Regions from separate parts of the Marinomonas rhizomae genome, predicted to be linked through region 2. Evidence: predicted binding sites of a transcription regulator. Region 2 holds the regulator's gene; each other region holds the start of a gene.
What was found. The regulator PhoB, encoded in region 2, activates phosphate uptake and scavenging genes when phosphate is short. The targets are predictions, from matches to a motif close to TGTCATANNNNTGTCANA.

Region 1 (3,282 bases), 1.1 Mb from region 2:
CAATAATAAAGATGTCGATACCTTTCTGCCTTGACGCTTCAGCCAATGAAGACAATAAAACCTCTCGAACCCAGCTCCAGTCAGCATGCGTCGCTACCACACCTTTAAGCGCACCATTTTCCCCTATTACTGGAGCCGCAAAATCGACAAAGCGAATTGGTGCGCCATCTTTCGGTTTAGGAAGTAATTTTTCGAGCAATAAAGCCTTATGTACATCACCAACAAAAGGACCTGTACGACCATGAATAAACCAAGGACGCTGACTGACATCAGCCCCCTTCAAAACACCATTGCTTGACGCTAGCACCAAGCCATCAAGATTAGCAAAGCCGATCCAAGCATAATTCTTATATGAGTTCTTAATTTGATCTATGTCGTGCTGTAATTCGCTTAAGTCTTGGTTAGCATACAAAGAAGAGCGCTTACTTAGCAGAAGAATCTCACGCTCACGTTCCATAAGATTTGCTGACAATATATTAGAAATAGATTGGCTAATATTTACTAAAGACTCACCACTGGCCTCGGATAGACGAGTAGAAGCCAGTTGATAAAAAGAGGTAACAAGCACCAAGCTTAGGGAGAGCAGTAAGCCTCCAGACAAGAGAGTAATGCGTTTTCTAAAAGTATTGAAACCTCTTAGCATAGCGTGTAAACCTGTCATTAGGTAAAAAGTAAACTGCGTATTTTAGGCATGATAACATGCCTCTGCTTGCACTTTACATGCATAATCAAAAAAGTTTAACGCATCAAAATTGAACACTTTTCCATCATACTGCTCAGTTTTAACTCAATTGGTTAGCTCATTAATTCAAAAAGTACTGAAATTCATTTTTGATTTTTGAGTCAAAAACAAAAAAGAGTATATTGAGATAAATTTTTCACTCTCTTTATTTTCAGGCACTCCATGTCCAGCAGCCATTATCAACAAATACAACGTTACTTTAGTGAATTGATTGCAAATAAAGCCTTACTAGCAGGTTCAAAGCTCCCTTCTGAAAGAGAGATAGGCGAGCAATTTAAACTAACTCGTATCACGGTTCGACAAGCCCTGCAAAACTTAGAAGCAGAGGGTCTTATTTATCGGCAAAATCGTCGTGGTTGGTTTGTTACTCCACCTGCGGTGGTCTATGACCCAGCCAGTTACCTAAGTTTTAACTTATACGTGGCCGAGCAAGGTTGTCAGCCATCCACTCAAAAACTGGTGCAACAATTAGAACCCGCCAATACTTATATTGCGGCACTTATGGGGATTCCAGAAAACACACCTGTGCTGTTTTTACATCGCCGACGTTACATTGATCAACGCCCTGTATTGATCGAAAAAATGTACATTAATATTGCACTCTTACCTGGCATTGAAGAGGAAGACCTCACCCAATCATTAAGCCAACTACTAAAAAGTAAATATCAAATTGAATATCACAATATGGATTTATTCTTTAAATCCACTTCACTTCCCGCTCATGCAGCAAACGATCTAGGGATTTCAGCGGGTCAGCCGGGGCTTCATATCGAAAGAATTAATTACTTAAGTAATGATGAAAAAAACAAGCAAGTAATTGAAATTGATTACGAATTTTGGCGACATGATGCCGTTACAATAAACATTTCCATTCGAGATTAATACATCTCAACTACCTAGCTCTTTTTTCCAACCAATAAAAATACACCATCTTACCCAGCCCAATGTATTTTCTATTTTTAGTGAGTTTTTTATTTACTGTCATATGAATGACATTTTTGGCTGCTATTTTGCATTAACAAATCTGGTATAGACCAGATTAACGAGTTGATGCTTTTTTGGTGCTAAGAGTCCTATCTACTCACCAAAATATTCATCACCTCTCATTCAATACAAATGATGGAGAAGTGAAGATGACACAGAAAGCCCTTTTTAAACGTCTTGCCGCCACGGCTGGTATCGCATTGGTTTCTATTTCTGCTCATGCAGCGAAAACAGAACTAACGGTTTACACCGCGATTGAAGCAGAAGACCTTAAAAAATACGCAGCGCGTTTTAATGAAGACAATCCAGATATCAAAATCAACTGGGTACGCGACTCTACTGGCATCATCACGGCGAAATTATTAGCCGAAAAAGACAACCCTCAAGCCGACGTAGTTTGGGGACTTGCCGCCACCAGCTTAATGCTATTGAAAAATGACGGACTTTTAGAAACCTACAAACCAAATGGCTATAACAACATTTCGCCAAAATTCAAAGACACCAGTAAAGAACCTGTTTGGGTTGGAATGGATGCTTGGATGGCAGCAATCTGCTTCAACACAGTAGAAGCCGAAAAATTAGGTTTGCCAAAACCAACCTCTTGGCAAGACCTGACAAAACCAGTTTACAAAGACCACATTATTATGCCAAACCCTAACTCATCTGGTACTGGCTTTCTTGACGTAAGCAGCTGGTTACAAATGTTTGGTGAGGACAAAGGCTGGGGTTACATGGATGCCTTACACAATAATGTTAGCCGCTACACTCACTCTGGCTCTAAACCTTGTAAATTGGCCGCTTCAGGTGAGATTCCAATCGGTATTTCTTTTGCCTTCCGCGCGGCAAAATCGAAAAAACAAGGCGCTCCACTAGACATAGTATTTCCAACAGAAGGCTTAGGCTGGGACATGGAAGCAACGTCTATTATCAAAGGGACGAAAAAGCTAGAAGCAGCAAAAACACTCGCAGATTGGACCACTTCTAAAAAAGCCAATGAAATGTACAGCGAAGGCTATGCCGTTGTTGCCATGCCTGGCGTCGCTAAATCTATTCAATATTTTCCTGAGAACGCGGAATCATTGATGATAGATAATGACTTTGAATGGTCTGCTAAAAATCGTGATGCGATTCTTACCCAGTGGCAAACACGTTACGACAGTAAAAGCGAAGCAAAATAAGCACATTATGATCGCAGGATAGCTTTACTTTTCACTTCGATCATTTTCAATTGAACCGTGTGAACAACGCGGTTCAATTGTTTTGTTTCAGGACCCGCGTCCATCTTGATTAATTAAACGCTCACGACTGAAAGAGGACCTATCATGTCCAACCAAACGTACTTGGAACTGCATAATATTGATCAAATGTTTGGCATACACCAAGCGCTAAAAAACGTTTCCTTGAACATTGCCGAAGGAGAATTCGTCTGCTTTCTTGGGCCTTCTGGCTGCGGTAAAACCAGCTTATTACGCATAGTCGCAGGACTCGACACGCCAACCTCTGGGCAAATTCATCAAGCCGGACGCGACATCACCCACGCGCCAGTCAACCACCGA
Region 2 (3,282 bases):
GTTAGAAGAAGCGGAAGCTTGCAGAGATGCCATCTATCAAAAATCAACAGAGCTCCACAAGATGGTCGCCTTAATTAATAAAATGAACGCCTAATTAATTATGACGTTAATGAACGCTTCTGCCGCGCAGCAATTTGACTACCGATGGTCGCCCATACACCAAATTAGTAAGGTAAAAGTACCGAAAAATTTATGGCCTTGGCTCGTCACTCAAGACTCTTTAACAGCAAAGCTTAGACGCCTAGGAACATTGACGGTTGATGTGCTTGAAGACTCTTGGGGGATCCCAACAGCAAGAGAACGAAAACGCTTAGCGTTGCGACCAAGAGAAGCGGCACGCATTCGTACTGTCTTGCTTAACGTCGATGGAAGAGCCGTTATTTATGCTCGCTCAATCATTCCGGCGAGGTCATTGAAAGGCCATTGGCGACATGTAAAGCATTTAAAAGACAAGCCATTAGGTGGCTATCTGTTTCAACATAAGGCCCTGTCTCGAAGTTGCATTGAGGTCACTCAGTTACCAAAACGCATGTTTCCAAACCAACCTAATGCTTTGTGGGCGAGACGCTCTGTGTTTCATCAGTTTGGCCCTGGAATATTGGTCAATGAAGCTTTCTTTGATGAGATCAACCAACTAAAACCGCCGTTTGGATTGTTATGAACAAACTTAAAGACTACGCAGAACTCACTCGATTCAACCGCCCTATCGGTTCATTCTTACTGATGTGGCCAACATTATGGGCGCTATGGCTGGCAGCCGATGGTATGCCTCAATGGCATTTGATCGTTATCTTTATCTTAGGCGTTTTTAGCATGCGATCTGCGGGTTGCGTGATTAATGACTACGCGGATCGAAAGGTCGATGGTCATGTTGATCGTACTAAAAACCGCCCGCTACCGTCGGGCCGAGTATCTGAAAAAGAAGCACTTGTTCTGTTTTGTGCTTTGTCGATTTTAAGCTTTGTTTTAGTACTTTTTACCGATCTGCAAACGATTTTACTGTCGTTCGTAGGCTTAGGCTTGGCTGCTCTGTATCCGTTTATGAAACGCTATACCCATCTACCCCAGTTGTTTCTTGGCTTGGCTTTTTCGTGGGCAATTCCCATGGCCTACAGTGCACAGGGAGGAGATTTAACCGATCCTGAGCTATGGATGCTGTTTGTCGCCAATTGCTTTTGGACCATTGCCTATGATACCTATTATGCAATGACAGACCGTCCAGATGACCTCAAAATAGGCATCAAATCCACCGCCATCTTATTTGGCAGATATGATTTATTCGTCATTGTTTGCCTACAAGGTCTAACCTTGTCTTTATTGACCTGGATTGGTCTACTAGCCGGATTACATTGGCTATACTTTGTATCACTCGTGGTGTGTATTGGACTCTTTTATCAGCAATTTAATCAAGCTAAAGAGCGTGATCGACAAGCTTGCTTTCGCTCATTTTTAGACAATAACCGCGTTGGTTACTGTGTTTTCATCGGTCTGGTCGCAAGCTATTTTATGTAATATGTGGCAAAGTTGTGACAATGTAACCGAATTGTCACATTAGATCGCTTTAATGAAACCGTTCCTGAGATGAGGATGAATCCTGTGACCGGTAAAAAAGTATTAATTATTGACGACGAATCTTCCATACGCGAAATGATCGCCATTGCACTTGAAATGGCGGGCTACGAGTATTTGGAAGCAGAAAACATTCAGCAAGCCCATGAAATCATTGTGGACCATCGTCCGGATTTGATTCTTGCCGATTGGATGATGCCTGGCGGTAGCGGCATTGAGCTGACTCGCAGATTGAAAAAAGACCCCACAACGGCAGAAATTCCAGTCATTATGCTGACTGCGAAAAGTGAAGAAGACAACAAAATCCAAGGTCTAGAAGTCGGCGCGGACGATTACATCACCAAGCCTTTCTCACCTCGCGAGCTCGTTGCTCGACTCAAAGCAGTATTACGCCGTGCAACGCCTCAAGGGGTTGATGAGCCAATTGAAATTGAAGGTCTTACCCTTGATCCAATTAGCCAACGCGTTACCATAGGCAGTCGTCCTTTAGACATGGGGCCGACAGAATACCGTCTACTCAAATTCCTCATGACCCACCAAGAGCGTGCCTATTCAAGAGCGCAATTGTTGGATCAAGTATGGGGAGGAAATGTCTACGTTGAAGAACGTACCGTTGATGTTCATATACGTCGTTTACGCAAAGCCATTGGTAGTACTCATGATTTCTTGATACAAACAGTACGAGGAACAGGCTACCGCTTCTCAGCAAAAAGGTCCGTATGAAAACAGTTTGGCGAAACACTATTATTACTTGGCTCGCAGGATTCGCGGCCTGTATTGTAATAGGCCTAGTAATAGGTCAGTTGTTGGGTGTTTTGCTGCTGTACGTTTTAGGTTCCCTGTACTGGCAGCTTTATCAGCTCTACCAATTCCATAATTGGCTTCGTCATTCTGGTCGTGCTGCACCACCAGAGGCCAGCGGAATTTGGGGCGAAGTATTCGATGCGGTTTATCGATTACATAAAAAACAGCGCAAATCCAAGCGTCGCATGCGCCAAGCGCTAACCCGAATAGAAAGCTCCACCACCGCCTTAAAAGAAGGCGTTATCATGGCGGATAACCAAGGCAATTTGGAATGGTGGAATAACTCGGCGGCCCACTTTCTCGGTTTAATGCGCCCCGTCGATCGCGGCCAAATCATCACCAACATTGTCCGTAGCCCAGAATTTTTCCGTTATTTTAGCCAAAAACGTTTTGGTGAGCCTTTGGTCATCAAGTCGCCTGCCAAAGATGGCGTCTATTTAGAAATCCAAACCACGCTGTACGATAAAAATGATCACCTGATTTTTGTTCGTGATGTGACGCGCTTACACTTGCTAGAACAGATGCGCAAAGACTTTGTTGCCAACGCTTCCCATGAATTAAAAACGCCGCTTACCGTTATTAAGGGCTACTTAGAAACCCTCGACATGTTCAAGGACAGTCTGCCAAAAAGCATGCAAAAAGGCATTGTTAATATGTCTGAGCAATCTGAGCGGATGGAACAACTCATCGAAGATCTGTTACTGCTTTCTCGCTTGGAGAGTAATGACAAACGCGAAGAGAACCAATGGCATAAAGTTTCAGACTTAGTACAAACCATTACCAATGCAACTACGCCAGTGTTGACGGACAAACACTCTATTAATTTGCAAATTCCCGAAGAAGCTCGCTTGTACGGCTCTTACAAAGAGCTCTATAGTGCTTTTTCCAATCTGATTTTTAACGCCATCA
Region 3 (3,282 bases), 270 kb from region 2:
TTCACTAACAAATTGCCTGAACCGAAGGCGTTGCGTGATTGTGCTTCTAACGTACCTTCTTGCAGAACCGTTCCGCCTTCATAGGTATTATTCCCCGTTAAGGTTAGCCAGCCTGTACCTTGCTTGGTTAGTAAGCCTTTGCCACTGATATCATTACGCCACCAGTCATGGGCATTAAAGCGGCCTTTTGCTGCATCCATATTAACTGTTACATCACCTAGAAACGCACCGTAACCATCTGAAGCGGTTACGTAGTCTAAACGCCCCCAACCATTTGATTCATCTAGAACTGGGTAACCAGAATCAATGGATGTTGTGTACAGCACGGCGCGTCGCTGTTCTGCACTTAGGTAAGGTTGTCGTGTTTCTAATATCGCTTCGGCGCCTTTCGGGACAATGGGATCTTGACCTGCTTTACTCTTATCTTGGCTAAAGCCATATGTCATGCGGAAACGGTACAGGGCTTTGTTTCGATCGTGATCAGCCCAACGGTCGTTGTTATCTGCTTGGTGAGCCAGTTCGTACAGCGATTGACTGTTAGAGAGCGTAGAAAAATAGCTTGCGGAGTTTGCGTAAGCCGCTTGTTTGAGTTCGGTATTTTGGCTATTGGTCAGAGCTGCCGCCGCGACGGCTTGAGATTGAATTCGACCTCCAATGACATCAAATGGCGAATGCATACCTGCCACAATCCGGCTTTCACCGAGTTCTGAGCCACGAGTTACCATTTCGGCAAATCGTTCTGGGAAGGCGTATGCATAGGCCCACGAGGCTAAATAGCCAGCATTAGTGTGACCACTTGGAAAAGCACCATCTTTACGGCGGCCGTCTTGGGCTTTGCGACGCTGATATTTAAGCGAAGGAACGATTGCGACCTTGGTATCGTAAAGCTCGAACGTTTTATCGCCTAGTGTTTCTGTATCTGGCACGCCGTCGTTATTGGCATCTAGTGGAATAACCTGCCCTTTGTTGTTCATGCGCCATGGTCGAGGTGAGGCGAAAAGGTATTTAGATGGCGAGGTTGATGCCGAACTTTCACGTAGTAAATGCACGAAATCAACCACCTTACCTAACTTAGACGAAGACAGCCCTTTTGCAGACTCATCATCACCGCCTTCAGAATAATCCATGGTCGCATTGGCATCAAAATAGGCCGGGTCGGATAGGCCTCTGGACACATCGCTTGCTACATGAAGAGGCACGTTTGAATGCACTTCCGCTCCTTCTATATAAGCATTCGTTAATGGTCCAAAGCCATCAATGACGCTGAAATTTTTATCACGCCTATCATCCAAATAGGCATCAAGGGTTTGTTGATAGGTGCGGTTATTGGTGACTTTTACAACATAGGCGATATTTTCTTGCCAAGCGATTGGGTCGAGGATTTTGGCACGACTAAAGTCGGCTGGCCCCTTGCTGTTAGCGTTACCGCTGGCCCATTGTTCGTCTCCTAGCGTCCATACTTGGTTAAATCCAGAGAGCAATTGGAGAATAGGGTTATAGGCAGGGTCGTATTTATTCTTGCCGCCATTGTTTTCAATGTTATCTACTGCAGGCAGAGGAAAGGAAACGTTTGGCACTGGAACGGTTTGCTCGTAGCCCAGTCCTGTTGGAGTACTGTTTGACGAGTTGTATTGCTGGCTTGCACAGGCGCTAAGTAGTGTAATGACACTGATGGCCAGCGCCATGGGTTTTAGTGTGGTATTGATATTTAAGTGCCTTGTTTTCATAAGTTAGAATCTCCATTTTTCTATTTATTAATACAATCTCACTTACAGGTTACATTAGGGGTGTTAACGTTTTATGAGAAGAGATAACTCATCATGAGTCATCTCTATTGAAAGGCTTAGAGTGTCTCTTTTGAGGTAATTGGTCTCGCGACTTTGGTTTTACGTAGACGGCGAACAGAGTCGAAAATCAACATAGCAAGCGCTGACCAGATAAGAACAAAGGTGGTAAGTTTCTCTGGGCTAAGCGGTTCGTCGTACAAAAAAACCGCTAGGAAAAACATGCCAGTTGGGCCGATATACTGGAAGAAGCCAAGCGTTACCATGCTCACGCGATTTGCCGCCGCGGCAAAACACATTAATGGCACCATAGTGACTGGACCTGCTGCAAACAGAAGCCAGTTTACTTGGGCGCTATTGTTAAAAATATTGGCAGTAGGCGATGGACTGAGTGCTAAATACAAGAGTGCGAAGGGCAGCATAATAGCTGTTTCAATGGCCATCCCAGTGAAACTATCGACGGCAATTTTTTTACGTACCAAGCCATAAAAGCCAAATGTCAAAGCAAGGGCCAGAGCGATCCAAGGCAAGGAGCCAAATTGAATGACTTCAAAAGCCACCGCGCAAAAGCACAACACGACCGCCGCTTTACGTACTCTATCGAGCTTTTCTTTAAAGAAAATTACGCCCAGCAAAATACTGATAAGCGGGTTGATGTAATAACCTAAACTGGCGCTTAGCATTTGGTTGTTTTGTACCGCCCAAATAAAGGTTCCCCAATTGACACCAATTAAAAGAGTAGAGGCAAGCATCGCTGTGAGCGCTTTACGAGAGCGTAAAACCGTTTTTAAAGCATCGGTATAACGCAGCAGCACGATTAAGAAGAGAACAATCACACAAGACCAAATGATACGGTGGGCTAGAATTTCCTGCGCGGGAACAAACGACATTTCCTTAAAATAAATTGGTGCAATGGCCCAAAGCGTAAAAGCCGTTAATGCGTAAAATATGCCGCTTCTGGAGGAGGTTTGCATTGACGTTTTCCTATTCAATGAATATTTATTTTTGAGTAAAGAGTGTATAGCAATACTGAGTATATGGTCAGGAGTTTGTTGAATATAAAATGGAGAATTTCATTATGGTGATGACCGTACTTATTGCCTAAGTAAGAAGATGGGTTTAAAGTTAATGTATTAATTTTACTTAATCGAACTTCGGGGCGGGGCGAAATTCCCCACCGGCGGTGATTTGACAAGATTGAAGAATCTATCAACAGCCCGCGAGCGCTTTGTTTATTATGAACAAAGGTCAGCAGATCTGGTGAGACTCCAGAGCCGACGGTTACAGTCCGGATGATAGAAGTCGACCAAGTCTTTGTTGCGCCTGATGCTTTTCAGGTGTTTCTGAGCTGTGCATTTTTGTGTGCAGACCTTGGTATATTCCTCATCACCCCTGTACATCTTGATATTTGGAGAAACCAAAGATGGCAGGCACATTCTTTATCATGATCGCGTGTTTTACGTGGGCACTTGATACCTTGATTCGTTACCCTTTATTG

Region 1: KDW99_RS15215 (putative 2-aminoethylphosphonate ABC transporter substrate-binding protein) is a predicted target of PhoB. The motif match lies at 1,722-1,739, and genes of this name have one in related genera.
Region 3: KDW99_RS00810 (phosphatase PAP2 family protein) is a predicted target of PhoB. The motif match lies at 1,789-1,806, and genes of this name have one in related genera.

Annotation. Positions count from the first base shown of each region.
Region 1 covers NZ_CP073343.1:3,223,160-3,226,441, forward strand. The annotation lists gene KDW99_RS15205 (GGDEF domain-containing protein) at 1-643, opposite strand, end outside; gene KDW99_RS15210 (UTRA domain-containing protein) at 905-1,624, shown strand; gene KDW99_RS15215 (putative 2-aminoethylphosphonate ABC transporter substrate-binding protein) at 1,876-2,904, shown strand; gene KDW99_RS15220 (putative 2-aminoethylphosphonate ABC transporter ATP-binding protein) at 3,049-3,282, shown strand, end outside.
Region 2 covers NZ_CP073343.1:4,287,293-4,290,574, forward strand. The annotation lists gene KDW99_RS20070 (HDOD domain-containing protein) at 1-94, shown strand, start outside; gene KDW99_RS20075 (chorismate--pyruvate lyase family protein) at 101-661, shown strand; gene ubiA (4-hydroxybenzoate octaprenyltransferase) at 658-1,512, shown strand; gene phoB (phosphate regulon transcriptional regulator PhoB) at 1,597-2,292, shown strand; gene phoR (phosphate regulon sensor histidine kinase PhoR) at 2,289-3,282, shown strand, end outside.
Region 3 covers NZ_CP073343.1:189,840-193,121, forward strand. The annotation lists gene KDW99_RS00810 (phosphatase PAP2 family protein) at 1-1,727, opposite strand, end outside; gene rarD (EamA family transporter RarD) at 1,844-2,758, opposite strand; FMN riboswitch at 2,930-3,092, shown strand; gene KDW99_RS00820 (DMT family transporter) at 3,208-3,282, shown strand, end outside.